DNA from 3 places in the Salipaludibacillus sp. HK11 genome. Region 1 is predicted to be linked to each of the others. Evidence: riboswitches for the same ligand, from Rfam matches in the RefSeq annotation. Region 1 holds a riboswitch; each other region holds the start of a gene.

The links. Region 1 has a riboswitch for thiamine pyrophosphate ahead of ACM26V_RS09550 (acetylornithine deacetylase). Riboswitches for the same ligand answer to the same signal wherever they lie in the genome.
Region 2: linked by a shared signal. The riboswitch ahead of thiS (sulfur carrier protein ThiS) and the one ahead of ACM26V_RS09550 (acetylornithine deacetylase) in region 1 are both predicted to bind thiamine pyrophosphate.
Region 3: linked by a shared signal. The riboswitch ahead of thiC (phosphomethylpyrimidine synthase ThiC) and the one ahead of ACM26V_RS09550 (acetylornithine deacetylase) in region 1 are both predicted to bind thiamine pyrophosphate.

What each region holds. Positions count from the first base shown of each region.
Region 1 is NZ_CP181045.1:1,924,282-1,934,472, forward strand. It holds gene ACM26V_RS09535 (ABC transporter permease) at 1-659, opposite strand, end outside; gene ACM26V_RS09540 (ABC transporter ATP-binding protein) at 656-1,468, opposite strand; gene tenA (thiaminase II) at 1,453-2,121, opposite strand; gene ACM26V_RS09550 (acetylornithine deacetylase) at 2,111-3,409, opposite strand; TPP riboswitch at 3,598-3,698, opposite strand; gene ACM26V_RS09555 (hypothetical protein) at 3,817-4,578, opposite strand; gene ACM26V_RS09560 (sigma-70 family RNA polymerase sigma factor) at 4,571-5,113, opposite strand; gene ACM26V_RS09565 (methionine aminopeptidase) at 5,316-5,519, opposite strand; gene ACM26V_RS09570 (MATE family efflux transporter) at 6,079-7,473, shown strand; gene ACM26V_RS09575 (hypothetical protein) at 7,634-8,062, shown strand; gene ACM26V_RS09580 (zinc-binding dehydrogenase) at 8,120-9,115, opposite strand; gene ACM26V_RS09585 (hypothetical protein) at 9,229-9,516, shown strand; gene ACM26V_RS09590 (MTH1187 family thiamine-binding protein) at 9,617-9,910, shown strand; gene ACM26V_RS09595 (sulfite exporter TauE/SafE family protein) at 10,061-10,191, shown strand, end outside.
Region 2 is NZ_CP181045.1:4,217,567-4,227,757, reverse strand. It holds gene sigX (RNA polymerase sigma factor SigX) at 1-351, opposite strand, end outside; gene ACM26V_RS20090 (GbsR/MarR family transcriptional regulator) at 709-1,281, opposite strand; gene ACM26V_RS20085 (quaternary amine ABC transporter ATP-binding protein) at 1,600-2,802, shown strand; gene ACM26V_RS20080 (ABC transporter permease) at 2,792-3,643, shown strand; gene ACM26V_RS20075 (glycine betaine ABC transporter substrate-binding protein) at 3,748-4,713, shown strand; TPP riboswitch at 4,977-5,089, shown strand; gene thiS (sulfur carrier protein ThiS) at 5,214-5,411, shown strand; gene ACM26V_RS20065 (thiazole synthase) at 5,416-6,198, shown strand; gene thiO (glycine oxidase ThiO) at 6,245-7,357, shown strand; gene ACM26V_RS20055 (DUF4097 family beta strand repeat-containing protein) at 7,462-8,592, opposite strand; gene ACM26V_RS20050 (M48 family metallopeptidase) at 9,197-9,904, shown strand; gene ACM26V_RS20045 (LURP-one-related/scramblase family protein) at 10,015-10,191, shown strand, end outside.
Region 3 is NZ_CP181045.1:429,559-439,749, reverse strand. It holds gene ACM26V_RS02440 (DUF4183 domain-containing protein) at 1-884, shown strand, start outside; gene ACM26V_RS02435 (glycoside hydrolase family 27 protein) at 1,010-2,296, opposite strand; gene ACM26V_RS02430 (hypothetical protein) at 2,506-2,712, opposite strand; gene thiC (phosphomethylpyrimidine synthase ThiC) at 2,699-4,483, opposite strand; TPP riboswitch at 4,628-4,742, opposite strand; gene ACM26V_RS02420 (hypothetical protein) at 4,946-5,083, shown strand; gene ACM26V_RS02415 (hypothetical protein) at 5,085-5,276, shown strand; gene ACM26V_RS02410 (MFS transporter) at 5,360-6,550, opposite strand; gene ACM26V_RS02405 (hypothetical protein) at 6,789-7,088, opposite strand; gene ACM26V_RS02400 (hypothetical protein) at 7,365-7,508, opposite strand; gene ACM26V_RS02395 (DegV family protein) at 7,490-8,344, opposite strand; gene ACM26V_RS02390 (M48 family metallopeptidase) at 8,565-9,875, opposite strand; gene ACM26V_RS02385 (PadR family transcriptional regulator) at 10,083-10,191, shown strand, end outside.

The DNA.
Region 1 (10,191 bases):
GCCCCATCCATTTGTGTCATCATCCTTCTACTAAAATAGCCTAAACCTTTACTTGCTCCTAGCCATTCACCAATAGCCGCCCCAATCACGCTCAACGTTACCGCTACTTTCAAACCAGAATAAAAGTAAGGTAAGGCCGAAGGGACTTGTAATTTGAAAAAAATCTGGGTCTTACTTGCTCCCATCGTCCGCATTAAATCGATTAATTCTTTACTTGTCGAACGTAACCCATCGAACGTACTAACCGTAATCGGAAAAAATGTAATCAGAACCGTGACAGCAACCTTGCTCCAAATCGAATAACCAAACCAAAGCACAAAGATCGGTGCTAAGGCAATAATCGGAATCGTCTGAGAGGCAATTACTAAAGGAAAAAAAGTTCGTTCAGCAAATGCATAACGGTTCATGAATATCGCTAAAGCTCCTCCAACAATCATTGATACCATGAGACCAACAACTACTATTTGAAATGTCGCAGGTAAATGAACAATTAATAAGACTTCTCGTAATTCCCATAGCTTGACTGTAATCCCCGTGGGTGATGGCAAAATAAAAGCTTTATTATAAAGTCGTGCTCCGATTTCCCAGGCAAACAGAAGGAAAAGTACAACTATGACTGAGCTACCATAATAAAAACTAAAATTTATCAATTTTTTCATAAGAACTGTTCCTTCGCTCTCATCTTTTTAAAGAGATTTTGTTTAAGCTCCATAAAGTCCGCTTCACTACGGTGCTCCTCATTTCTAGGCCTGCTCAATGGAACATTCACTTCATCGATGTTTCCTTCTATCGGTGGATGAGTTAACATGAATATTCGATCAGAAAGAAATATCGCTTCCTCTACATCATGAGTGATAAAAATAATTGTCTTTTCCCACTCATGCCATTGTTCTAATAGCCATTCTTGCATCATAAATCGAGTCATTGAATCCAACGCACTGAATGGTTCATCCAGAAGTAAGATATCGTTTCCTCCAAGTATCGCTCGTAAAAAGGAAACACGCTGTCTCATTCCTCCTGAAAGTTGATGGGCATAGTTATTCTCTGTTCCTTCTAACCCAAATTTCTTCATGTGTTGTTTTACTAAATCACTTGCTTCTTTTTTGTCCATACCTTTAATCTCCAACGGAAGAAGCCCATTTTCTAATACGGTTCTCCATGGAAGCAGTAAATCTTGCTGAGGCATGTAACCTATTTTCCCAAGCCGATTAGCTTCTTCCTTACCTTGAATCATAATACGACCTGATTTTGGTTGTTCAAGACCGGCAGCAAGCCGAAAAAAAGTTGATTTTCCAGCTCCGCTTGGCCCTAGAATAGTGACGAATTCTTTTTCGTAGATCGATAGATTCGTTTTTTCAAAAACAGAAGTTGGTTTATTAGCATGTGAATACGTAAACGAGACGTTTTCAAACTGCAAATGAGATTGAACTTGAATTGTCGCTTTATCTCCCATCAGTCCATCGGCCACATTGCTTTGTTGTAGGACATATCCCAAAACATGTATTCAAATCGTGTCGTATTCAAGAAAATTTCTTCTAGATTTTCTAATTCATGCTCAGGCTTTCCCTCTGCCAACTCATCCAATAGTTTGATCGTCCAATCAGCCAACGCTTGAAACTCTTCATCCGCATACATGGCAACCCATTCCCCATATTTTCCTTCACGTGCACCAGGTACTTCATCAAGCGCTTTACCAATTTCAGCATAACTCCACATACATGGAAGCAAACTTGCCACTAGTTCTGCTAAACCGCCATTATTGCCGACACTGAGCATGTAATGACTATACGCCAATGTCGTCGGTGCAGGATTCGCCGTCTCAAGTTCTTCTTCAGAAATATCGAATTGCTTGGCGAAGTTACGATGAAGTTGCATTTCTGTATTCAAAGTTGAATCGAGAAGCTTAGCAAACTCCCCCATCGTCTTTACATCTTTCGCCTTCACTGCTCCCATTGCAAATAGTTTCGCATATTCGATTAAGTATAAATAATCTTGAATCATAAAAAATCGGAATTTATCCTCCGCTAATGTTCCGTCTCCAATACCTTGCACAAACGGATGGTCATGATTTTTTCTCCAAATCGGTTTAACATTTTCATATAAACGTTCACTAAATTTCATCTTTATCATCCTTTCTTTTTTCATGACACCACTCATAAATGAAGGTCATCATCACTTTTGTAAAGTCAATAAGCTGTGGAATCGACACTGATTCATTGATTCCGTGAGCATTATGTAAATCTCCTGGACCATATATTATCGTTGGAATACCTGCATTTCCAAGCCACCCACCATCCGTTACCGTCGGTGACATACTTACTTGAGGACCTGTTTTTAATACGTTCGTATGAGCAGACTTTAATGTTTGAACGATCTGTCCCTCTTCATCGAGTGCCAGGGACGGAAATATTTCTCCTTTGTCTTCAATCATCGACTTACCACCCCATGTAAAAATCGGAGGATGATCTCTCAACCACGGATCACCGTCCGCTACTTTTAATAAATGGTCTTCGACTTCCTTGGCAATATCATCATGATTTTCATCAGGATAAAAGTGAACCGTAATCCATAGCTTGCACTCATCTGCAACAAACGCAGCATGTCTTCCACCTTCAATTACTGCTGGATTAATCGTGTTCATGCCAGCAGGAAACCCAGGAAAAGATTTCGTCACTGCCCAATATTGTTCCAATTCCTTAAGGCCTTCGATCATTTTAACCATTTTTTCGATTGCACTCGCTGCGTGCAGACCACCACCTGCATGAACCATGTCTCGCCGGACTGCATCATGATAGGTTTTCGGACTTTTAACCGTTACCCATCCAGTAATGACGCCACCTTGACCCTGAATATGTAGATCACTCGTATCTACGACAACCGCACCGTCAGCCGTATACCCTCTTTCACAGCATTCCAACGTTCCAGCTTCGCCAACTTCTTCACCAACAACTGACTGAAAAATCAAGTCCCCAGGTAATTCAATCCCTTTTTCCTTCAATAGTTTAATTACAAACAAAGCTCCTGCAAGACCTGCTTTCATGTCGGCAGTCCCTCGTCCATATAACCTATCATTCTTAACACTTGGCGTGAACGGATCTGTATTCCAACCTTGCTCCTCCTCATCGACTTCTGCAACATCGATATGACCATTTACAATCAAACTCTTATGTTTGTTTGGATTTGTTCCCTTAAATGTGCCCACCACATTGGGATCTCCAGGATAAACTTCCCATTGATCAACGTCAGCTCCTAAGTTCATTAATTGCTCTGCCATAAAATCTTGCGCTTCTTTCGTGTTACGAGCTGGAGGACTAGGTGTTTGAAATCGAACTAATTTCTTCACTAATTCGATCAACTCTTCTTGTCTGTCATCGATGTCATTTAACAGTTCGTTTTGCAGTTTATTCATCTTAATTCCCCCTTTGATATTTTTTCTCGGAAGATTTTAGCGTTTGTTTGTTAATTGAATCATTGGAATAAATCTTCTCATTCTAGATCTCACTTCTCACCAAAAAAATCCACTCTGGCAAAGAGTGGACGTGTATGTAAAACAATGACAATTGCTCAAATTGAAAAATAAAATCGCCTAATAGCAATTGATTGCTCACACCACTTCCCTCCGCTAGTATTATCTAGTTCAGGTGTTAGGGTTAAGACAAACGTCTCTCTCAGCAAATCAAGCGCCCCTAGTGGTAGTTCATAAAGTTGTCAATATACACAAGGTAACACAAATTTCTGAATTTGCAAACATTCATGTGGTAAATTTGTACATAAAGATAATTGTCGATCACTTTTTGTAAGAATAAAATATTATTTTCAAATTATAATAAATCCTTCAACAATTTCAAGAAGATCATCTAGGTCAAATTCATGATCATTATCAACTATATATAAATCATAAAATAAATCATCGCGTTCCCATTGAAAAACATGGTTCACACCATCAAAATAATAGTCAACGTCAACGTGATTAATAATAAACTCTTCTGTTAACAATTTTTCGCTTTCATCAGTTATCACAGGTCTTGTAAATTCTTCACGACTCATTCCATATGATGCATTGCTTTCTCCAGTAAAAGAATGACTGTACAAAACACTCTCCCCCATATGAGCAGTTGATTCATTTTGTTCCTCCAACATTTCTTTGTACTCCTCTTGTTCATGTTTATTTACTTCCGTTTTATTCGCAAATTCAATAATATAGGATAGTGGAATATCTTCATATACATTGTTCTCGGGATTCAATACATCTGATTCTTTTATTTTTAATTTTTCTAAAATCCAGACAGTATCCCAGTCACTTGGGAGGTCGAATGAATGATAATCAAATCTATCATCGATTAATTCTAAAGGATGATCCGAAAATTTAAAATCAAATTGTTCAAGAATGGTTGGAACAAATATTATGATAATTAGTAATGCCACAGTTATCAAAGAAGCGTAATATTTTAAATAACTGTTACTATTCTTAGCAGTTTCTATACTAAGTAAAATTTTGTTCTTTTCACGATTCGTAAAATGTATGTCGCTAACGGATTGCTGCAAACTTTCTTCCATCTTTTTATCAAATTCATCCATCAAAATCACTCCTTTCAATAGATTTTCTTAAATTTTCTTTCGCTCTTGATAATCGTGATTTAATCGTATTAACATTTATTTTTAAAACTAGGCTTATTTCTATCAAACTCAATTCTTCATAATAAAATAAAATAATAACTTCACGAAATTTCAAAGGCAACTGTAAAACTTCCGTTGCCAGATTTTCGTTAACTGTTTTTTCGATTACCTTCTTTTCAGGCGTGCAATTTTCGATTGGATCTTTTATTTTTTCTCTATAAAAAATATTCTTGAAACTCCATTTCTTCAAAGAATCTTTACACTTATTAACTGTTATTTTGATTAGCCATGTTTTATAGCTACTCTCATAACGAAAGGTATGTAGATTTTTGAAGCATGATATAAATACTTCCTGAATGATATCTTCTGCAAGTTCTCGATCTTTAAGATAAAAAAAAGCGATATGTTTTAACTCAGTACCATACTCATCAAGAAGATCCTCTAAAAGGTCCTTCTCGTCTTCAGTAAAGTTTTGATTTTCATCTTCTTTTTTCATACTCGCCCCCCCTTCACTAGTATTGACGACTCACATAAGTATAAGTTCCATTTACTTATGATTCTACTATGTTCGATTGTTTAATTTTTTTGCTAGTAATGTTTTGGAAAAAAATTCTTAAACAACTCGCTTCTTAAAATTAAAAATAAATTCAACACGAAAAAAAGGACTGTGATTTTGAAATCACATCCTTTTTTATGTGTTATTTTCCAGTCCGGTCAAAATATCTCCCACTTCCGCTACAACCAGGGCATTCATAATAATCAGATGAAAGATAGAATTCACTTATTGGAATATTGAAGCCTCTCCCATGACACTCTGGACAAAGGTCTTTTTCTTTCATTAAATCTAATCTTTTTTCTTGCCTGGCAGTATTCCAATCAGAAACAGCTTGAAACAGGCCCATATATACACCTCCATTTACACTTATTATTTGGGAAATGAAGGGAATTATACATTTTATTTAAAATTTAGTCGTTTGAACTTGTCTGCTTTTTTTCATAATAGACTTCGGTATCCGTAATTCGTCTAGTTCTTTACCAGACATATTACCTACTCATTTCTCTTCATTATAAGGTATAATTAAATTGTATGGTAGAATACACGTTGAAAGGAGGCCTCATCGTAAAAAGAATAAAGCCTTTAAATTATACGGTAACTCCTTTTTTTGAATAATGAAGACTTGCTGATCTTGGTGTAATTAAAATATATAAACTCTTAAATTAAGGGTACTAATTGCCAGGTAGTTCAAATACTTGAGCCAATTTTATCAGGTATCTCTAAAATATGTAATTAAAGAGTCGAGAGTCTAAAATAAGGTAGAAATATTGTATCTATACAAGTGAGTGGCTATTATATTTGCCAAATTTTCTTTTTGCTTTATTTAGTTTTCTCGTAAAAGAGGAGAGTCAATATGAAAAATAGAAAATTATTTACTCAATCAATGATATTAATGTGGTTACATAATGGTAAATAGTAATAAGAAAAATTCCAATTTTAAAAAAGTGACTTTGCTTGCGATAACATGGCCAATTTTTATTGAGGTGTTTTTGCAAACGTTTTTACATATCTCTGATATATTTATGCTAAGTTTTATATCCGATGAAGCAGTGGCCGCTATCGGAGTAGTAAACCAAATTATGATGTTTACTTTTATTTTATTTAATTTTACAGCGATGGGCGCAGGAGTTGTTATCGCACAGTTCGTCGGTGCCAATAAGTCTAAAGAAGTTAGTATAACAGTCGCTAACTCAATTTCAATTAACCTATTATTCGGTATTTTTATTAGTGGTATCGTTGTGCTGTTTCGCCATCAATTCTTAAATTTATTTAATTTATCACCTGAACTTCTCGCTTACGCAAACATTTATATGATAATTGTCGGGGGGACATTATTTACTCAAGCGATGGTTCTGACGATCTTTTCCGCGCTTCAAGCACAAGGGTTAACGAAAGATGTAATGTATGTTGCTTTAGGTATGAATCTCCTTAATATTTTAGGTAACTATTTGTTTATTTTCGGTGCTTTTGGTGTACCCCAATTAGGTGTCACAGGTGTAGCTATTGCAACAGCTGTTTGTCGTGGCTTAGCAGTAATTGTATTATTTGTGTTGCTTTATAAACGCACAGAAATAAAAATACAGTTACAAGATTATTTCAAACCAAAAAAATACTATATGAAAAAAATTCTTGGAATAGGTGTTCCAGCAGCTGGAGAACATTTATCTCATAATTTGAGTCAACTGACGATTACTGTGTTTATTACTATGTTAGGTGCAAATGCATTAGCAACTAGAATTTACACACAAAACTTAATGAATTTCATGACAGTATTTTCGCTGTCCATTGCAAAGGGAATGCAAATTTACATCGGACAGCTCGTTGGGGCAGGAAAACTTGATGAAGCATATAAACAGATGTATAAAGGATTAAGAATAGCACTCTTGGTGGCCCTAACCGTTGGAACGATTATTGCTTTTTCCGGGAATCTTCTACTTGGATTCTTTACCAACGATGCAGAAATTATCGCATTAGGCTCTACACTCCTGTTATTAGGTGTTATTTTAGAGCCAGGAAGAACTTTCAATCTAGTTATTATTAGTTCTCTTCGAGCAGCAGGAGATGCAAAGTTTCCAGTTACGATAGGAATTCTTTCGATGTGGGGGCTTAGTGTGCCATTAGCGTATTTTTTGGGGATCTCACTCAGCTATGGGTTAATCGGTATTACAATTGCAATTATTATTGATGAATGGTTCCGAGGTTCATTGATGTTCCTCCGATGGCGCAGTAAAAAATGGAAAGAAAAGGTACTCGTTGAAGAGGTGAAAGTTGCAAAAAAAGAGAGTAGTGAAATAAGCTAAGCTCTTGGTTAAAAAGTCTTCCATTGTAGGAAAGTAAAAAATCAATTAGTTAATATTTTTGAATATTCCCTTTAAATTTTTTTAATTTATTTAAATCCTTTTTGAACATTCTCATAGGCCTTTGCATATATTGACTCGTGTAAAGGGAGGAATGATAAATATGTATCAACAGCCTTATCAAGGCATGCCAGTAGAAGGTCAACCCAATAACGAGCAGCATTTGAAAGACATGCACGACGCATGTACTCAGTATCATTTGCATTTCATTCAAATACAGATGATAGACGGAAGTATTCACGATGGCATTATTGAAGATAGTGATAACGAAGGTGTCACTTTATTAATGCCTGAAGATGATGATGCACAGCAACCATACAATGAACAACAAGGGTATCAAATGAATAATCAACCGGGTCATTTTGGCTATGGTTATGGTGGTTCTGGTTATCCTGCACCAGGTTTTGGACCTGGTTATGGTCCTGGCTATGGTATAGGTCGCCCTAGAATTCCTAGAAGATTTCGACGTTTTAGAAGAAGAAGGTACCCATTTTATGGAATTAACACACTGTTGTTCCCATTTTTTATCTAGTTAACTTGGAAAAGGCTGCTCAGTACTTACACATACTGAGCAGCCTTTCACTATAGACTAGTCTTCTATTAACACCGCAATTTTACCAAACTGTTTTGCTTCGCTTATTCTTTCCAATGCTTGTTTTGCATTTTCTAGTGAATAACTCATATCCATCACAGGTTTGATATTGTGAGTACTGATAAACTTGAGCATCTCTTGATATTCATCTTGACTTCCCATTGTACTCCCCAACAAATTGTACTGACCATAAAAAAAGCTTCGGAGATCTAGGTTAATTTCATCTCCTGCTGATGCACCGAATGTTACCATCGTTCCACCTTTGCGAAGTTGATCCAAAGATTTTTGGAATGTAGCCGCACCTACCGATTCAATAACGATATCGGCTTTCTCCCCTTCAAGTTCCTCATCCCAATTTGCTTCACTATCAATTGCTTTGTCCGCTCCTAAATTCAATGCCATCTGACGTTTTTCTTCAGATCGTGACGTAACAATCACTCTCGCCCCTATCGCCTTAGCGTACAGCAAAAGAAACGTAACTGCACCACCACCAACTCCAGGAAGTAAAACCGTATCTTCTCGCTTTACTTTAGCTCTTGTAAATAGAGCCCGATATGCGGTTAATGCTACTAAAGAGAAGACTCCCGCTTCTTCCCAAGTTAGATGCGGAGGTTTCATTTCCACATTGTCTTCTGGAATTACAATCTTTTCTGCAAAAGTTCCATGACCTGGTAAACCAACAATTCCGAAGTTTTCTGGCGGTGCATCCGTTTTATTTAACCAACCGAGGCTCGGATTAATAACCACCTCATCACCAACCGACACTTTTGTTACTCCTTCTCCGACACTTTCTACTACTCCTGCCCCATCTGATCCAATAATTAGTTCTGGGTCTGTTTCTTTATGTCTTTCTAATACAAGTAGGTCGCGGTGGTTCACACCTGCAGTTTTTAGTTTAACTAAAATTTCTCTATTCTTAGGTTGTTTCTCATCGATTTCCTGATAAGAGGTTCCACTCATTCCCTTTTTACCTTTATGAACAAATGCTTTCACTATATTTACCTCCAATTAAATGATATCATTGATGTTTCTTTCAGATGATTTTTATCCTCTTTATCCATTATACTTGATGTATAGCTAACTTCCAAAGGACAGAGGTGAGACAATTGAAACTAACGGTGGATGATTTGCCAGAAAAGGAACGCGAGATTTATTATGTGATCCAAAACCTTCCCATACTTGAAAAGCGTGTACTTTGGAAACTGATTCGTCTATCAAATAAAGACCACATTTGTCTCGTCGATCACCTCACTCCTAGCATTCATACATTAATTAATAAACAACTAGTCTCGATAAATAACACTTATAAAAGTAGGACGAAGACAAGCCTTTTTATCCTAAGGCGAAGTCCGTTTCTAATGAAAAAATTGCAAGTTTTAGGGCAAAATGACTAAATCCCAAAAGGAATGTTTACCTTAGATCCCATTCGGTAATAGTATGTACGTATCCTAAATACTATTAGAAGTTTTTCATAATATAAAGGAGGCTTTATCTATGCCATTAATGGAAATTAGTGTTATACCGGTAGGAACAGATTCAGAAAGTTTTAGCGGTGATGTGGAAAAGGCTGTATCTCTAATTGAGCAGAACGGCTTGAATTATCAAGTAACAGCTACATCAACGATTATTGAAGGAGATATAGACAAATTAATGGATGTCGCTCAAGTCATCCACATGAACGAACTTGAAAACAAAGCGAAAAGGGTCGTGACAACTATTAAGATTGATGATCGGGTAGACAAACCAATTCGTTTAAAAGATCAAGCGATGAAAGTTTCCAATTCGTAAAATGCTGAATTAGTCAAACTAAACTGTTTATCATAGACGTAAATGTCTAATGATAAACAGTTTTTATTTTCTCTTTAAAGTTTCCATTTTCATTTCTAGTAAGATAAACTACATATGTACGACGAATTTTAATTGTTGGAGAGGGTTCCTATGTTAGATCTTGAAATAACTCAGATCACTGTTGTCATTTTATGTGCTTTATTAATTGGAATTTCCAAGACTGGAATACCCACTCTAGGTATTTTTGTTGTCGCAATTATGGCTTCTATTTTTCCAGCTAG
Region 2 (10,191 bases), 2.3 Mb from region 1:
CATTTTATACACTTGCTGAACCTCATCTTTTTGAATGACGATTTCTTCTGGTAGTGGACTCTTATCTCGGATTTCAAATTCCTTCTCGCTCCATTCAAACTCTTTTCCTTCTGCTTTCCTTTTTTTACGTGTTTGTTTTCGAATCCAATCGATAGCTACGTGTTTTGCTACAGAGTAAAGCCATGTTTTTTCACTACTTTTACCTTCGAATGTATTGAAGGAGTCTAGAACTTTAATATATACTTCCTGCACTAATTCTTCTGCCACTTCACGGCTTCGAACTAAATAGAACAGATATTGGAATAATTGATGATGATAGGTATGATACAAACGTTCAAACTCCTCTCTCACTTGATTCCCTCCCTAGCTACCTTATTTGTCGTTTTTTCTATGTTTACGTTACAAAATTAATCGATTTAACTCCCTTGAAACGTTCAATTTATGTCTTTACTTTATAAAGGCCCATACCCAATATCCGATAGCACCTATAAAACCTATCAGAAGTAAAATGATTGCTAATTGCCAGTTTTTTAATTTCATTTTTCCATCATTCCTATCTAATATAGTAAGAAAAAAAGCACTATGAGCTCCAGTTCACTTGTTTTCCCTTCTAAAACATTCTCCGTCAAAAGCTTTCTTGACTCTCATAAAGTATACCAAAAAAAGCCACTCACCTGCTGATGAATGGCAAAAATCATATGTATCTTTCTAGTTGGTATCTACTTGCTTCCCTGATTTTTTTGGAATAATATCATAAATTTCACCGGTGTCAAATAGAGCAACCACTTCATTTAACCATTGATAATACGCCTCTGCTTCTCTAAGTTTTTCTAAATCATGATTTACCTTGTTCTGGATATCTTTACTATCAGTTTCTTCGTACAAATTCATCATCATTTGTTTTGTTTCTTTAATTGCGCCCATATTAAGTTCCGCAGCATTTCTCCATCTCGAGATAAAAACATTTGAAAAAGATTTATACCAATCATCTTCTGTTTTGTATAAATCTTTACGTACTCCCTTCTCCCAGACACGCTCAACCATATCTGCCTCCGAGAGTGCGCGAATACCTGTACTCATACTAGTCTTGCTCATCCCAAGTGATTCACTCATCTCATCTAGCGTCATAGGATTATCGGAAAAAAATACCGTACCATATAATCGGCCTACTGATGAAGTAATATTGTATAGATGGATGTTTTTTGCAATTTCTGATATAAACCTGTCACGAGCTTTTTCTAATTTTACCATATCTTCTTTTTTATTCTTATGGGTACACATAGGTGCCTCCTTCAACTATCGACTACTATAAAAATTTTATCAAATAAACGTTAAAAAGTGAAAGGAACATGTTCTCTATCATTTCAAAGTATTCAAGAGTAATTCGATGATAGAACGTTGTAATTTCTGTACAGTTTTTACTGTATGGACTTTACATACTATTTAGTGTATATATACTGTTTGAAAAATACTAGGTAAACAGTTATAGTTATTAAGGTCGAATAATCAATTAACTATTCGTAAAGAATATAGGGGTACTAACAAGCAATTATTTTAAAGTACATAACAAAGCCTATTAGAAAATCGAGGTGGCTATTTATGGCTAATATTAAAGTTGAAGGATTAACAAAAATTTTCGGGAAAAGAGCCAAACAAGGTGTGAAACTCTTAAACGAAGGTCAAACGAAAGATGAAATTCTTAATAAAACCGGCTTAACTGTCGGAGTAAATCAAGCTTCTTTTGAGGTTAAAGACTCTGAAATTTTTGTCATAATGGGGTTATCTGGAAGTGGTAAATCCACTCTTGTCCGCTTATTAAATCGCTTGATTGAACCTACGAGCGGTAAAGTTTGGATTGACGGAGAAGACTTAGCCCAAATGAACGCTGAGAATTTACGAGAAGTAAGACGAAAAAAGATGAGCATGGTATTCCAAAAATTTGGTTTATTTCCGTTCAGAACTATTATCGAAAATGTCGAATATGGTTTAGAAATTCAGGGGATTGAGCAAGAAGAAAGAAGAAAAAAAGCGTTTGAATCGTTGAAACTTGTCGGGTTGGACGGATATGAAAATCAATATCCAGATCAACTATCCGGTGGCATGCAACAGCGTGTCGGACTTGCCCGAGCATTAGCAAACGACCCAAGTGTCCTCCTTATGGATGAAGCCTTTTCCGCACTTGACCCACTTATTCGTAAGGACATGCAGGATGAACTTCTTGATTTGCAAGTGAAAATGCAAAAAACAATCATCTTTATCACACATGATTTAGATGAAGCGTTACGAATTGGAGATCGAATCACGATCATGAAGGATGGTGCTATCGTGCAAGTAGGCACACCGGAAGATATCTTAGTAAATCCTGCGAACGATTATGTGGAACGATTTGTTGAAGATGTCGATCGATCGAAAATTTTAACTGCAAGCCATATTATGAAACGTCCTGAGACAGTCAATATAGAAAAACACGGTCCTCGTGTTGCTTTAGAGCGTATGAGAGAAGAAGGGCTATCGAGCATTCTTGTTATTGACAGTAAACGGAACTTACAGGGTTATGTGACTGCCGATGATGCTTCCGACGCGCAAAAGAAAGAGATTAAAACGCTTGAAGGTATCTTGCAAAGCGATATACCAAAAGTGGATAAAGAAACGCCAATGCAAGATATCTTTAATGTCATTCATGATTCTCCAACACCCGTTGCCGTCATAGAAAACGACAGACTAGTTGGAATTATTGTACGAGGTGCGGTCATTGCCGCACTTGCTCGAGATAGTGAGGTGGAAACAGAAGATGCTCAATAATATAACAGGATTCATACCACAAATTCCAATCGCTGAAGGGACAGCATTCGTTGTTAATTGGCTGACAAGTTGGTTCGCATTTTTATTTAATCCGATTAAAGAACATTTTGGAGATTTCATGGGGTGGACAGCAAGCCTCTTATATAGTATTCCACCAATTATCGTTATTCTTGTCGTCGCATTAGGCGCCTTTCTCATTACCGGGAAAAAATATGGTCTTGCTGCGTTTTCTGTCGTAGGCCTTTGGCTCATATACAACCAAGGCTTATGGGAAGAATTAATGTTTACATTTACTTTAGTCTTTCTTGCAAGTATCTTATCCATTATCATTGGTGTTCCATTTGGAATTTTAATGTCTAAAAGCAGAACAGCCGATGCGCTCATAAGACCAATTCTTGATTTTATGCAAACAATGCCTGCCTTTGTATATTTAATTCCTGCCGTTGCTTTTTTCGGTATTGGTATGGTACCTGGTGTTTTTGCATCATTAATATTCGCAACACCACCAACAGTTCGTTTTACGAATTTAGGTATTCGACAAGTTCCAACTGAACTAGTTGAAGCTTCCGATGCATTTGGTAGTACGGGTGCACAAAAATTATTTAAAGTTGAACTCCCGATGGCTAAAGCAACGATTATGGCAGGAATAAATCAAACAGTGATGCTTGCCCTATCGATGGTTGTTATTGCATCGATGATTGGTGCGCCTGGTCTTGGAAGAGAAGTTCTATCGGCGCTACAGCGTGCACAAGTTGGACCTGGTTTTGTTGCAGGTTTAGGAATAGTTATTTTGGCTATTATCATTGATCGATTCACACAAAATGTGAATACAAAAAAATAATCTTGTGATCGTTAAACGAACACAAGTCCTAATGACGTTGGTACACTTTTCATTTGAAAAGTTTCCATATATATAAAATAGAAAGAAAGAAGGGGATTTAAATTATGATTAAACTTAACTGGAAACGTCTTGGTTTAGCAGCAGGACTTTCATTGTCATTACTAGCAGCAGGATGTGGAGATAATGAAAATGCAAATGAGAATAACGCTAATCTAAATGACGGTAACAATGAAAATGGCAACGAAGAAAATACAGGAAATGCAGATACTGGTGCAAATGTAGGAGAAGGTAAGGAAATTGAATTAGTTTACGTAGAGTGGGATTCTGAAATCGCATCTACCCATGTTATTGGTAAAGTATTTGAAGATCAAGGTTATGATGTTACATTAACTCCGATCGACAACGCAATTATGTGGCAATCCGTTGCTAATGGTGAAACTGACGGAATGGTTGCAGCTTGGTTACCAGCTACACACGGCGACTTATATGACGAATATAGTGATCAATTGGTAGATCTTGGTGAAAACTTAGAAGGTGCTAAAATAGGTTTAGTTGTTCCTGAATATATGGATGCAACTACTATTGATGATCTAGCTGATTTTGCAGATGAGATGGGCAGTTCAATTACCGGAATTGAGCCAGGAGCTGGTGTTGTTCAAGCAGCTGAAAATGCTACTGAAGAATACGAAGGTCTAGCTGGTTGGGATGTTCAAACATCTTCTAGTGGCGCTATGGCTACAGCATTAGGTGAAGCTATTAGCAACGAAGAACCAATTGCGGTGACAGGTTGGACACCTCATTGGAAGTTCGCTTCTTATGATTTGAAATATTTAGAAGATCCTGAAGGTACATTTGGTGATGCTGAAGTTATTAAAACAATGGTTCGTGAAGGACTAGAAGATGATATGCCAAACGCATATACAATCTTGGATCAGTTCAACTGGACTGCTGACGATATGGAAGAAGTTATGCTCGACATGGAAGATGGTACGTCTCCAGAAGATGCAGCAGCTGCATGGGTTGAAGCTAACGAAGATGCAGTAGCAGAATGGATTGAAGGTTTAGAATAATTTAACAACATGAATCTTGAAGCCGAGGATGGATATCCTCGGCTTTTTTGTACGATAAATTATGAGTAAGGAATTTAGATACAAAAACTAGGATTATCGTGCCCTTCAGATGAGAGTGGAAATTTGAAGGGATATGTCACAAAATGCCGCTCCAAATGGGGAAGGCTCTTTGCAGGGAAAACCATCCCCCTTCCGCTTCCCTTTCCATTTCCCATTAAATCATTTACAATACTAACTAGTACAGATGTTAACTAAATTAATAGTTCCATGACTAGGGGTGTTTATCACAACAAACTGAGAAAAAGGTCATTCTGATCCTTTTACCCTTGAACCTGATCTGGCCCATACCAGCGTAGGAAAGTCGATGCAACATATACAGCGATTGCAGCCGTATTCCGTTCACTTATGGGATACGGCTTTTATATCTTTTTGCAACAAGAGAGGAGAGCACTTATGAATCAGTTATATTTATACACAAACCTAGTAGAGGAGAGAATCGTATGAATCTTATTATTAACGGACAAGCGCATGACCTTCAATCCCATACCGTTACAGACGTAATCTCTCATTTCAAACTAAAACCAAATCTTATCATTGTAGAAATGGACGGAGAAATTATTGACCGTGATAATTGGTCCGAAACCGTTTTAAAAGAAGGATCAAAAATAGAGCTAGTTGAATTTATCGCAGGAGGTTGATCACATGAAACGACAAAAGTTAACTATTGCTGGCAAAGAACTTTCATCTCGCTTTTTATTAGGAACCGGACGTTATCCAAATCCTTATGTACAAAATGAAGCGATTCGTGCTTCAGGTACAGATGTGCTTACATTCGCTATTCGCCGAGCAAATTTGGAGTCGCCTGGAGAAGATGCTATTCTTCAACATTTGGAGGAAGACCACTCGTTTACATACCTTCCAAATACTTCTGGTGCGAAAACGGCTGAAGAGGCTGTACGGATTGCCCGCTTAGCCAAAGCATCAGGATTAAGCGATTGGATTAAAATCGAAATTAGTGCAAACGAAAAAACACTACTTCCTGATCCTTTAGAAACATTAAAGGCAACGGAAATCCTTGTTGCTGAAGGATTTACCGTTCTTCCTTATACATCAGATGACCCTGTTTTATGTAAGCGATTAGAAGAAGCAGGGGCAGCGGCAGTGATGCCTGGGGGATCTCCTATTGGTACTGGACTAGGAATATTAAATCCGTATAATTTATCGTTAATTATAGAAGATGCAGAAGTACCGATTATCGTTGATGCTGGATTAGGTTCTGCGATGGATGTCACCCAAGCAATGGAACTTGGTGCAGACGGCGTCCTAATGAATACACCTGTTGCCAAAGCAAAGGATCCTGTGAAGATGGCCCTTGCAATGAAATACGCCATCGAGGCTGGACGTTTATCATATGAAGCGGGAAGAATTCCGAAGAAAAAATACGCCACCGCTTCCAGTGGATTACAGTCATTTATTTCAAAATAGGGTCTACTAAATAACTATTATTGATATGCAAGGAGGAACAACACTTATGAAAGAAGAAATTTTGGTTCTCGGGGGCGGGGTCATTGGATTAGCAACAGCTTTTTCACTAAGTCGCCGTGGCTTTGAAGTAACCGTTCTCGAGAAAAAAGCATGCGGTGGGCAAGCTTCTGGAGCTGCAGCTGGCATGCTCGCTCCATTCTCTGAAATTAGTGAAGATCCAGACCCTTTTTTCGCCTTTTGCTTAGAAAGTTTACGTATGTTCAAGCGGTGGCAACAGGATATCAAAGACGCGTCCGGGATTGATTTTGAATATACAGAGAGCGGTAGTATTCACGCCGTTTATCACGAATCCGACATCCTTTCACTTGAATCACGAATCGACTGGCAAAAGGAGTTTGGATCAGAGGCTGAAATTATTGACGGGGCGCGCTTAGAATCCTTGGAACCAAACCTTTCAGACGAAGTAGTAGCAGCGATCCATTCAAATGAAGAAAGCCATGTCTTCGCTCCTGATTATGTAAAAGCATTAAAGATTGCCTGTGAGAATAATGGCGTCACGATCATCGAAAACACCGGAACGGTGTTGATTGAAAGTTGGCGGTCTGCCCCTGTTCTCAAAACATCCAACGGTCAAACCTACACTGGCGACCGCTTGGTGATTTGCTCAGGAGCTTGGGCACAAGAGCTTGAAGACGTATTTGAGATTCGTCTCCCTGTGTTTCCAATCCGCGGACAAATTTGTGCTTATGAACTTGGGCAAGAAAACGTCAATCATATTGTCACAACGAGCCAAGGGTATCTTGTCCCAAAATCAAATGGAACCTTGGTAAATGGTGCATCTGAGGATATTGCAGGATTTGCAACAGATGTCACTAAAAAAGGTATCGAAAGGCTAGTTAACTGGAATAAACGAATTCTTCCTTTTTTAAAAACAAAGACACCTTTTCATACTTGGGCAGGGCTTCGACCTGCAACACAGGACGGCTTCCCACTGCTAGGACCACTTGACGATTCTCCACACATTATCTTCGCCACTGGTCATTACCGCAATGGTATTTTACTGAGCGCACGCACAGGCGAAGCGGTAGCAGATATCATTTCAGATAATCCGTTAGATTCACCTACACAAGCTGCCTTCCATCCTGAAAGATTTATGTGATACATTTATAAGCAGGTGTCCTTATTCTATAAAGAATTAGGACACCTGCTTATATTTCTTTTCTTCGAGTATATCGCAACTATGAGCTCCCTCGACTTCATTCTCTACTCCAGAAGTGAAACACTGATTGATCCATTTGTACCTTTTGTACTTATTTGATAAGTTCCTTGATTATGAATAGCTGATCCTTCGTTACTCTTCCCAAAGAAATTAGTATCTTTTTCACGGATCCAGTCTAAATCCCCACTAACACTTCCGTTCGTTGTTTTTCCTTCAACAGAAACATCGCTGTCCTGAGGAATTCGCAAAGTCACATTTCCGTTCGTCGTCGCTACGTCCCAGTTCCCATTTACTTCGATGCTTTCGAGATCTATTGTACCATTCGTCGTTTTTATTGTTGCATTACTATAAATATTATTTACCGACACTCTTCCATTTGTTGTCACTGCCTCCACTTCTCCACTGATATTTCGAAGAGAAATCGTTCCATTTGTATTGGAAACGAGTGCATCCCCAGAAATTTCATCCGCACTAACGCGACCATTAGTTGTTTTAATTATAATGTTCTCATCTATATTGACGATATCAACTGATCCATTTGTGACATCAACATCTACCATTCTGTCACGAGGAATCGAGACAACAAAATCAACATGAAGGTGGTCATTAAATGAAAACCATGATGACTTAGGTCGTTCTACGTGGTAGAGAAATGAATCCCCCTTACTTTCAGTAATTCTCGCTTTTTCAAAAACCTTCATTACATTCGATTCATTATTTTCGTTAGCTCTAACTGTCCCGTTTATTACTAACTGGTCTTCGTCTGTCCCTACAATTCTCAATTTTGCATTAGGTATATCAAAATGAATCTCAGATACATGTTGATTAATATCGATGCTCTCTTCATAAGATACACTTATTCCTTCGTCCCACCAATTAAAAATCGACGAACCTTGAAACGTTCCAAATCCACTAGATTGTGTATTTTGCACCCCTCCACTTATTAGTAAAGCAAGTACCAATACCACAATTGCCCCCTTATCAAAACGTAAAGGTTCTTCAGGTTCTTTCAAGCGATAGTGATAAAAAACTTCTATAATAATTGCAACAAATAAAATCGGCCAAATATATCCAAACATATCGCTAAACCCAATACTACTCCATTGCTGAACTAAAAAAATTCCACCAACAAGCAAGAATAATAGACCTAATGTTTTTCGCCCTATCTTGTTCATTAATCTTCTCCTCCTCTTTGCTTTTAGTTTACTCTGGACGATAAAAAAACAAAATGGTCTTCAGATATATTTATTCTAAGCCTTCTGGCGTAGTGGCACTCCGCACCTCTCTATTTATCTAGCTTTCTCCTGAATTATTCATAAGTCATGAATGGAACCAAAATCAAATCTTTTTATGTTTTATTGAGAAATGTGATGATGATTTTTTTGATTGAGCTGTGATTTTAAAATGAACACCTAAGAGTAGTATGTTTAATTTGACGATTGAAATCAAGCTTCAATTGCTATAAAATAACCATTATAAGAAACCTTTCTGTTGGTTATTACTTCGCAGTTTAACATTATCAGAAACAGGTTCTTTTTTCTTTTATTAAGTAAATCGCTAGTTGTCAGTTTCGACTAAAATTTAGACTGTGAATTTAGTAGATAAAGCGAATTATTTGAAGGAGCCAGACACTTCTTGGATTTCCCAAAAAATATGGTTGAATTTGTTTCCCAGGACCATATTTAGAAATTACAAAGAGTACCACGATAAATACGTTTAGAAATTTCTTAAAAGGATTAAAAATACATATATTAGCGTATGAAAACTACAGGTGATTAAATGAGACATACCTACTCAGGTGAAGCAATGCAATTTGAGATTAATTACAAAAAAAGTGGATCCATAGGTATTCATATAGACACCTATGGAAATGTTGAAGTCCAGGCTCCTAAAGGGACATCCGTTGAAATGGTGAACCAAATAATTGAGCGAAATTGGGATCAGATTCAGCAAAAGTCAAAAGAAATGAAGGAAAGAATGCTTGGACCAAAGAAGAGGATCTATCATCATGGTGAGAGCTTTCTTTATTTAGGAAAGACATATCCTATTCAAATTTCACAAGATAGTACGATTAAGAAAGACCATGTCGTTTTTGAAGAGGGTATATTACATATATTTGTGAAACAACTTGAAGATGAAAAAATTAAACAAGCCTTAAAACGATTTTATTATCAGCGGTGTAAAGCTATTGTCGAGAAGAGTATTAGAAACCATCAAAGTGATTTTAAAGTAAAGCCGCGTTCTATTCGTATAACCGATAGTAAAAAAACATGGGGGACTTGTGATTCACAACTGCAGTTAACGTTTAATTGGAGACTGGCAATGGCGCCACATGAGGTGATTCACTATGTGGTCGTTCATGAAATGTGCCATATGGTCCATCTTAATCACGATCGGTCCTTCTGGCGTCTTGTTGGGAAGATGAGCCCCAATTTCAAGGAACAGGAAAATTGGTTGGCACGATCAAGTTGGAAAATGACTGTTTAAAAATGATTTCATGGGTTAGAAAATACTTTCTGAAGGATACCAAAATTTCCAAGGTTGTGATGGAGAAATCATATTGCTTTTGTAGTATCCAAAATCGGAGGAGGGTAAATATGAAGCAACTGTATATAAAGCAGAAGGTGTTTAGTTTAAGTGAAAAATTTACGATTAAAGATCAGCAGGAGAATGATGTTTATTACGTTGAAGGGAGTTTTTTGAAAATTCCAAAGACGTTCTCCATCATGAATACAACAAGAGATGAAGTCGCGCTTGTTACGAAAAAGGTCTTT
Region 3 (10,191 bases), 1.5 Mb from region 1:
GAAAGGATTCGCATTGCCTTCATGTTGATTGTTTGCATGATTCGTTTTTCCATCCTATTACCAGCGACGTTTCTTTAACACCACAAATAAACGACAAACTAGAAGCAGAAAGTTCCTTATACTACGCGAAAGGAAATGGTGAGAAGAGAGTTTTTACTAATGTCGATGAAATTTGCAATCCCAATACCGCAGGATTACTAAATCCAGAGCAAGTAACATTTTGTAATTTGTTCGTAAACGCCGTACTGCAAAATCCAAATTCCTATAACTTAGAGGAAGGAAAACTCACTTTTCTTACAAACGATATACCCGAGAAAAACGTGCCGATTATAACTCAATTCGTTACAGTATTTAGTCATAACGGTGAAGTATTAAAAGGAGAGATTGACTTTTTCCATACTTCCGCCAATGGAACCGCAATGGAATTTCCAACAAAAACACTGCCTACCTCTGATACAGTCACTTTTGTTGACTTATTCATTAATGGAGTATTACAGCCTCAAGAAAACTACAAAGTAACAAATGGCTCACTACTTTTAACGACAGAAATACCCCCGCGGAAAGGTGTACCTATTATCTTGCAATACGTAAAGATATCTAACTCGATTGGTGTAACGGTAAGAGGGGAATCATCGACTTTTTGTGTAGCATCTGATGGAATAAGTAAAATTTTTTCTGAAAAATATCATTGTCTACTCTGTTTCCCTGTTCCTTTTATAGATTGCCCGCACGTTTCATATAGAAATTTATTTATCAACGGTGTCCTGCAACCAAATGACTTATATAATTTTAGACATGGGAAACTACAATTAAAAACATCTGATGCCCCAATAAAAAAGGCACCAATTATCTTACAAGGGTTGTCTTTTTTTGATTGTGAATAGCTTTGGACACTTCGTAATATGATTTAGTCGGATAGAAATTTCTTTGAAATAAAAAAAGAGCCAAAGATATAGCTTAGTCAAGGCTCTGTCCACTTTTTCTATTTTGAATCTTTCCCTTATACGTCCTAGCTCAATTTATACAATACAGAGGCGTGAGGAGCTAGTGACACGTCAATTCCCGAACTTGTAGTTGGTAAATCATTTCGTTTCCATAGGTCTCTCACTTGACATTGTTCTCCTACATTTAAGCCTAGCTGTTCGAGCGAGACACTTACAGTTCGTTGTTCATCGCTAATATTAAATAGAGCAACATAACTATTTCCGTCGCTAGCTTGTGATGTCCAAACAATTTCGTCATCTTCTCGATACACTTGTCTTGCGTCTTCACTATTTTGCAAAACGTGAATGACCTCCGGATTCGTTAGCAATGATAACGTCCAATCATCGTTATCTCTTAGCTCTCCTCCGAACATTAGTGGTGAGCGGAAAATAGACCATAATGTCATCATTGTTACTTGTTCATCTTTCGTAAAACGTGTCCAACGATCTCCACCGCCACCATCAACAGATCGAAGCCCAATATGACCTAGAGGCAACATATCCGCATCTGGCCAGTGGCCCAGACCTACGTTTTTACTCCATTTATAACATCGTTCAAACATGCCATGTAAGAGGTGCCATAAATCCCAATAATCATCAGTCATTCGCCACATGTTAGCGTTCTCTTCGAATACACTTGCGTATTCTAAAGGCGCGGGTCCAGGAGAAAGGCTTAAAACCATTGGACGGCCACTATTATCAATTGCTTTTCGGATCATTTTAATCTCTTCCGTATGGGTGGAATACAATTTCGAATCAGCAATATCATCTACTTTGACAAAATCTACATTCCATTCTGCATATAGTTTAAATAATGAATCGTAATAAGCTTGTGATCCTTCTTTAGAAGGATCAACTCCATACATGTCCGTGTTCCATGGGCAAATAGAATTTGGATGAGCAATTTCTCTTGCTGATGAATCTGTTCCTAATATTTTTGTATTTTGATGTACTGCTTGACGTGGTATTCCACGCATAATATGAATACCAAATTTCAACCCTAAATTATGAACATAATCAGCTAAAGGCTTAAATCCTTTGCCTCCTTCTGCTGAAGGAAATCGATTGATTGAAGGTACTAATCGTGAATACTCATCCATGTCTAAAGGAGCAAACTGACGATACGCAGAAGATACTGCTTCAGGTTCAGACCACTGGATATCGACAATCACATATTCCCACCCATAATCTTTTAAATGTTTCGCCATGTATTCTGCGTTTCCTTTTACCTCATCTTCTCTGACTGTAGCGCCGTAACAATCCCAGCTGTTCCATCCCATTGGTGGTGTTAAAGCGTGTTGATAATGCTTCATTTGTTGGACCATCCTTTCAATATCATACTTAATAATCATATATTATGTATTTTATAACCATCGATTAATAAGTCTTTGAGTACACAATTTCTTGTTTCTATGAAATTAAATATTGGTTAACTTTCTTAACAATACACTAAAGTAACCCCTTCCATCAAACAAAACTATCAAGAGGCTAACCATAAGGTCAGCCTCTTTAAATCTAGTATTTAAAAATGGATCGCTTCCATTTTTAGACAAATACTACATTGCTTATATAATGGACCTTCAATAAATTCATGGTTACAGTTTTCTTGAATTTCATTTAAATTTTTTTTCAAATATACAAGAAGCAGTTTTGTTTGGTTCATTTCTTCAATGATTTCACGAGTTTTCGACTGGACTTCGAACTTACTCTGATCATTACTGATAGACATTGCTTCCACCTTTCTTAAATTCTTTTGATTTCTCTTGCATTCCCTTCTCTATTTCCTCTTTCGTAAAAAGCTCGTTATCCTTTGCATAATTACGAATATCTTGAGAGATTCTCATACTACAAAACTTTGGGCCACACATGGAACAGAAGTGTGCAGTCTTTGCACCTTCAGCAGGCAATGTTTCATCATGATACTCGATCGCGCGTTCTGGATCTAATGCGAGGTTAAATTGATCTCTCCAACGGAACTCAAAACGAGCTTTAGATAGAGCGTCATCCCGCTTTTGAGCTCCTGGATGCCCTTTAGCTAAATCAGCAGCATGAGCAGCAATTTTGTAGGTAATTACTCCTTCACGAACATCATCTTTATTAGGTAAACCTAAATGTTCTTTTGGCGTAACATAACAAAGCATTGCTGTTCCATACCAACCAATCATCGCCGCTCCGATCGCAGACGTTATATGGTCATATCCAGGAGCAATATCTGTCGTGAGTGGGCCAAGCGTATAAAACGGTGCTTCCTCACAAACCTCTAACTGTTTATCCATGTTCTCTTTTATTAGATGCATCGGAACATGACCAGGTCCTTCAACCATCACCTGAACATCATGCTTCCAAGCCACTTTTGTCAGTTCACCAAGCGTGTCTAATTCGGCAAATTGCGCTTCATCATTTGCGTCTGCAATTGATCCTGGTCGCAAACCATCTCCTAATGAAAAGGAAATATCATAAGTCTTCATAATTTCACAAATATCTTCAAAGTGTGTATACAAAAAGCTTTCTTTATGATGAAACAAGCACCACTGTGCCATAATCGAACCTCCACGGGAAACGATCCCTGTTAATCGATTCACCGTCAGCGGGATATATCGCAGTAACACACCTGCATGAATTGTGAAGTAATCGACACCTTGCTCAGCCTGCTCAATCAACGTATCACGGTATATTTCCCAAGTGAGGTCTTCGGCAACACCGTCGACTTTTTCTAGCGCTTGATAAATTGGTACAGTCCCAACAGGAACAGATGAATTACGAATAATCCATTCCCGTGTTTTATGAATATCTTTTCCGGTGGATAAATCCATGATATTATCTGCGCCCCAACGAGTAGCCCAGGTCATCTTTTCAACTTCTTTTTCGATTGACGATGAAACCGCAGAGTTTCCAATATTCGCATTGATTTTCACATGAAAATTACGTCCGATAATCATCGGTTCAATCTCCGGGTGATTAATATTCGCTGGAATAATTGCACGTCCTTTAGCAACTTCATCACGAACAAAATCCTCTGATACCCCTTCTCTTAAGGCGATAAATTCCATTTCAGGAGTGATCTTTCCTTGTTTAGCGTAATGAAGTTGTGAAACGTTGTTTCCTTTTTTCGCACGCAATACCTTTCTTTTCAGACCAGGGAAAACCATATGTTTCGTACGCGGGTCGGTTTCATCTTTGTAGCCATTATCTTCAGGTTTGATTTCGCGATCCTGGTATTCTTCCACATCTCCTCGCTCGTGTATCCAAGAGCTACGAATGGGAGGAATTCCTTTTGTAATATCGACTGAATACTCAGGATCCGTATATGGTCCGCTTGTATCATACACTCTAACCGGTAAATTTTCCTTTTCACCAAATGTTCCTGTTGTTGGACTTAATTCAATCTCGCGCATCGGAACGTTTAGATCAGACCTTGAACCTCGTACGTAAACTTTTTTACTATTTGTGAAGTTCGACATGATGGAAATGTTCTCGCTGTTAAATGATGCCGTTGACATAATAAATCTCTCCCTATTTTTTAATGATAGGACAAGATCGAGAACACACCAAACGGAGTAGCTTTAATAAGCACACAAAAATAGCCGGATCCACAAAATATGGAAGGACCCGGCTAATGGTATACATGCAGAAGTTATCTTACTCTAATGTTCATTCAACTTCCCTACGCTGGTATGATCCAGATCAGGTCCAAAGGGTCAGAAAACTTTATCGTGTTTCCTTCTCAGCCCAACTTATTGGACTCCCCTAGTTATTTCTATTCGATTAACTCTTAGTATATAGAAGGATTCAGAAAAGTCAAACTGTTATTTCATTCTATTTATGGAAATTAGCTCCGCAGACCCCTTGCATCCATGTTTTTACTCTATCTATTTTGAATTTCATTTTTATCACCACCATTTTATCCCATTCATATTTTGTTCCTCAGAGGAAAAAATGTAAACAAAGGGAGGATGATGTTGATGAGTAAGAGATCTAAATCAAAGAGAAATATGCAAGACAGTAAGGATGCGGTACAACCTAATAACAGCAAAGAACGAATGACAATCTCTAAAGCAGGTCCCGATGAACAAAGCCAGAGACAACGAGGGGGAAATTAATTTGAAAAAAAAAGACGAAAAAATTGTTGAAAATTCGCATGAAGGACGGGAGAAGTATTTTGTTGATGTCGATCGAATGATAAATGAGGGGCTTGGTGGAGGCACCGTTAATAATAAAGAAAATTCTGGTAAGATTGAACAGGCTAGAAACTTTAAATCTGAAGATCCACCTCATGAAGTGGATAAAGAGTAATTTTTCTCCGATTTCATCAAATTGACTTTCATTCTGAACATATGTGCTACCGCATGAAGTAGGCAGCAAAGAACCTCAGCTCCCTACTTCATCTGCGGGATAATTTTAACTTTAACAATGATCACATTGATTAGTAATAGAACGGAAGACACAATAAATAAACTACGAATACCAGCCACTGATGCAAGCCACCCACCTGCAATTGGGCCAAACATTGTTCCCAAATACATAAAGCTGTTCGAGAACCCGAATGTTCTGCTTTCCATACCTTCGGGAGATAATTGACGTAATAATGAGTTAATCGAAGGTAGCAGTCCGCCTATACATAATCCTAATAAAAACCGAAATATAATCAATTGCCAATAACTAGATACAAATGCTTGTGGAAAACTGATGATTGCTGCGAAAAACAGCGTAACTAATAATACAAATTGTGGCCCTTTTCGATCACTAAGTTTTCCTAGAAAAGGACTGACCAACATGTTTGCAAATCCCATGACAGACATTGCAAAACCAGCATAAAACGCTACATTTTGCCCTGTAGTTAGTTCTTGGACAAATAAAGAAAGAAGAGGATTCACCCCAATAAGGGCAAATTGTACAATAAAAAAGACGATAAATAACGATAAGACAGGTGACGTAGATGCAATTTTCTTGAAATCTTGCATCGTATTAGTCTTCACAGATTCTACTATTTTATCAAATTGTTCGTGAACAAAGAAAAGTACAACAAACGCTGCGATTAAAATCGTGACTCCTGTTACATAGAAAATCATCCTAAATCCCATTAAATCTGCCATGATTCCGCCAAACAGAGGTCCACAAATCCCTCCAGCAACCGCCCCAGCTTGTAACATTCCTAACGAATAGCCCATTTGCTTCTTCGGGGTACTCATCGACATCAGTGCAATTGCTGCCGGTATAAATCCAGAAATCATCCCATTTAGTAATCGAAGCAACAGTAATGACCATGGACCAACTGCAAATCCAGTCAAGGTTAATACAATTGCCATACCAAAACCTGAACGGAGTAGCATTGATTTCCGTCCATATCGGTCTGCAAGTTTTCCCCATAGTGGCGAAAATAGAAAAGCAGTTAAGAAATTTGCCCCAAAGATAACGCCAGCCCAGAGAGTAATTTCTCGAGGATCTGTCACTCCTAGTTCTTGGAGATAGAGAGGTAAAAAAGGAATTATCATCGTCATAGCAGCCATGACGAAGAATTGGCATACCATAAGTATATAGAGATTTCGTTTCCAATTTATTTTAGACACTTCGATTCACGTCCTTTGAGTTAAACTCATTATATATTTCGTTAGCCGAAGTTTTCAAGAATTTATTTAGAAAAGAGAAAATTTTGATGAATTGACTAAGAGTTTTCGTCTACTAAAGACAATTAAAAAAGCACTTGAAAAACAAGTGCTTCTTATGTATTAATTCTCTTGTTATTTCATCCTTATCTTTTAATCACTTTCTCGATTGCTGAAAGGAGAATTAGTCTTGTCACTGATCTTAATCAAAACGCTCTGTCTCAAGACCATCGATAATTTCTTCCATTTCTAACGTGAAATTCAATTGGAGTGGTTCAGGAAGTGATTGTTGAATGATTTTCACTTCGTTCATCTCCTCTAATTCTTCGACAGTCTTAGGAGGATGCTTAAGGCTTTTAAACCATCGCTTAAATTCACCGGAAAAACGATAAAAGTTCGTTTCAAATCGTTCTGCCGCTTCCTCTCCCTCATCTCCATCTGTCTTCTGCATCCTTTGCCAATCTTCTAAAATCGTTTTAAATGCATTGCTTACTTCCTCCATATTGGTTTCCTCCTTAATGATCAATCGATTGTTAGCAAAAACGAAGTTATTTCTCATTTTCAAAAAAAATTTTGTGACACATGTATAATTTCCAATTTTTGATGCAACCTACGTTATAAAAGGATGTGAAAATATTGGACATGATATTTAGAAATGTCTATACATTTATCTGCTACATCGATAAAAAAGGTTACCTATTCGACAAATATCTGAAATGGTATGTCTTTTTACATAGAAACCATTCTTTTTCAACATCTTTTCATTGTTTTAGTGCCTTTATTTATTTGGATTAATACAAAGCATAAGCTGTTGCATCAGATGACTATATTCTGTAAGATCATCTTCTCTAAATATTTCCATAACGTAAACGTGATTAATTAAGTGATTGACAAATGACTCCATTACTTCTCTGTTTGCCAAAACATTGCAAGCGTACCTTCTCCTGCATGAACAGCTAACGATGAACTCATTTCTCCGATGACAATTTCAATGTCTGGGATTTCTGTTTCTACCAGTTGCTTTAATTCCATTGCTTTGTCTAACACATTTCCGTGCATAATCCCGACTCTCTTTACTTTATCATCATCACACGATTGTTTTAGCAATGAGACGATTTTGTTTGTTGCTTTCTTTTCTGAGCGAACTCGTTCAAATAAACCTAATTCACCTTCGGGATTAATTGAAAGAATTGGCTTTATTTTCAGCACATTACCTAATAAAAATTGCGCACCAGACATTCTACCACCTTTATATAGTTGATCCAAATTTCCAAGTAAAATTAAATTTTTCGATCTTGTTACTTCTTCCCTCAGTTCAGACGCAATCTCTTCCATAGAAACTTCTTCCTTCGCTAAACTAAGTCCTTTATCGATTAACGCCGTAATACCGTATGAAAGTGACAGAGAATCAACCACTTCCACGTCAAAATCTGCAAGTTCCTTTCCTCCATTTGAGCTAGACACCGTTCCACTTAATTTATTGGAAACATGAATCGCTATAGCTTGATCATAGTCTTTTTTCAATGTATTATATAACTCTTCAAATGTCCCCACAGATGGCTGCGATGTTTTGGGAACTTCTTTATTGTTACGAATCATGTCATATAATTGCTCTGAAAATAAATTTACACCATCTTCGTACTCTTTTCCATCAGCAATAATTACAATAGGTGCAACATACACATCAGGGTGTTCACGCAACTCTTCTGATAAAAATGCTGTACTATCTGTCACAAATGCAATTCTCTTCTTTTCCATTTGTATATCCACTCCTTTAAAATAATCTGAATAGTTTAATTATACGTTGAATTGGAGATAATACCAAGTGCTGATATCAGGTACTAATTTATGATAGTGAAATTTTATCTAAGTACATTTTATCGTAATCCTATAACTAATGTTTAACATTGCCTAACGTAACTAAAGCCCACTTTATTATGTGGGCTTCCTTTTATCTTAGCTATAATTGTACGTAATATCAATATTGATAATATTCAGTAATCGCATCATAAAAATCTTCTTCTTCTTCAGTGCCTAACATCATTAACGGAGAAACTCCCTGATATGTTTCTTGATTTACGTCTGCTCCGTTTTCGTAAAGTAAAATAGCCATATCAAGCCAGCCAAACTCTAAAGCAATTGTTAAAGGCGTCCCATAAAGATCTTCGTGATTTGGGTTAGCTCCCAACTCTAACAATTTCTCTGCGACTTCCAAGTTATCCAAGTAAATAGCATAAATTAATGGAGTAGAATCTTCAATATCCATTACTTCGATATCTGCTCCCTCGGCAACTAAACGTTCAATTTCATCGATGTCACCATCGATTGTTGCAAGAATAAGAGGCGGATGCTCTCCTTCTGGTTCTTCAAGGATGTCATTCCCAAATGTATCATTTGTAAATAATGAGTTCTCTTCACTTACCGGACCCAAAGAATCAGTAAATGACTTTCCATACATCATCGCTCCACCGGTCATTACCAAAAGAACAAGAAGGTATATTACACCAGAGGATATAGAAAGAGCTATCACACCACCTATGATACGCCCTCGATTGACTTGAACATCTATTCCACTTATCGAACGTATCCGCTTTGGAAGAAATGGATGTGTAGAAAGTTTTTCACTTATCCAACTAAACGTTCCAAAATCTGTTGTTAACTGTTGGACATATGCTTCGATATTCACTTCTTTATAAAGCTTCTTGCCAATCATAAGAATTGTTAGTGCACGGACAGACGCCTCTTTGTCTTCGATTACTTCAGCGGCAATATTATCACAATTATATTCACACGCTCGACTATATGCCTGTCCTAACAAAGGGACTAATTTCGCTGGAAACAAAATCATTTGTTTAAGAACATGGTTTCTTTTCACGTGAACAAGTTCGTGAGCAAGGACAAATTCTAATTCCTTTTCCCCTTTTTCTCGTGCCAACTCAAAAACTTCAGAATAAATAACGACGATATGTTTGCCAGCAAAGCGTGATGCAAAGGCATTGAGAGCTCCTTCAGAATAGACAACATACACTTCTGGAACGTATTTCAACTTTAATTTTTCAGCCAAATCTGTGACTTGTTTATGTACATCCGGAAATTGATCTTCACTAACTTTCAAACTGTTTCCTCGAATCATACCTAAACTTATCACATTTATTAAAGTAAATACGCATGCAAAACCTATAATAATTGCTATACCTACAAGTGAAAAAATAGCAATAACATAAACTAGCACACTAACGATCACAGATAAAATAAAATAAAATCTTTCCTTCCGATTAATTGCTTCCATGTAAAATAATCCTCCTCAAATTACTATTTCCACTAATTAATATAGAATTATTTCCCATTTTATACAAGAGTTATTTTGTATATTTTTGAGCTTTCAATGAAAAAAACAATTTTCTTTTTAGCAAAAATTTATTTTATTTTAGCTATCTTGTTTGACAAGGTAGATGTTCTTCTGTAAGCTAGTTTGTATTACAAGGTAGGTGAGATTATGTCTAGACGAACACAATTATTAAAAGGAATTTTAGAAGGGTGTCTATTAGCGATCATTCATAAAGGCCCAACTTATGGATATGAAATCTCTCTGAAGCTGAAAAGTT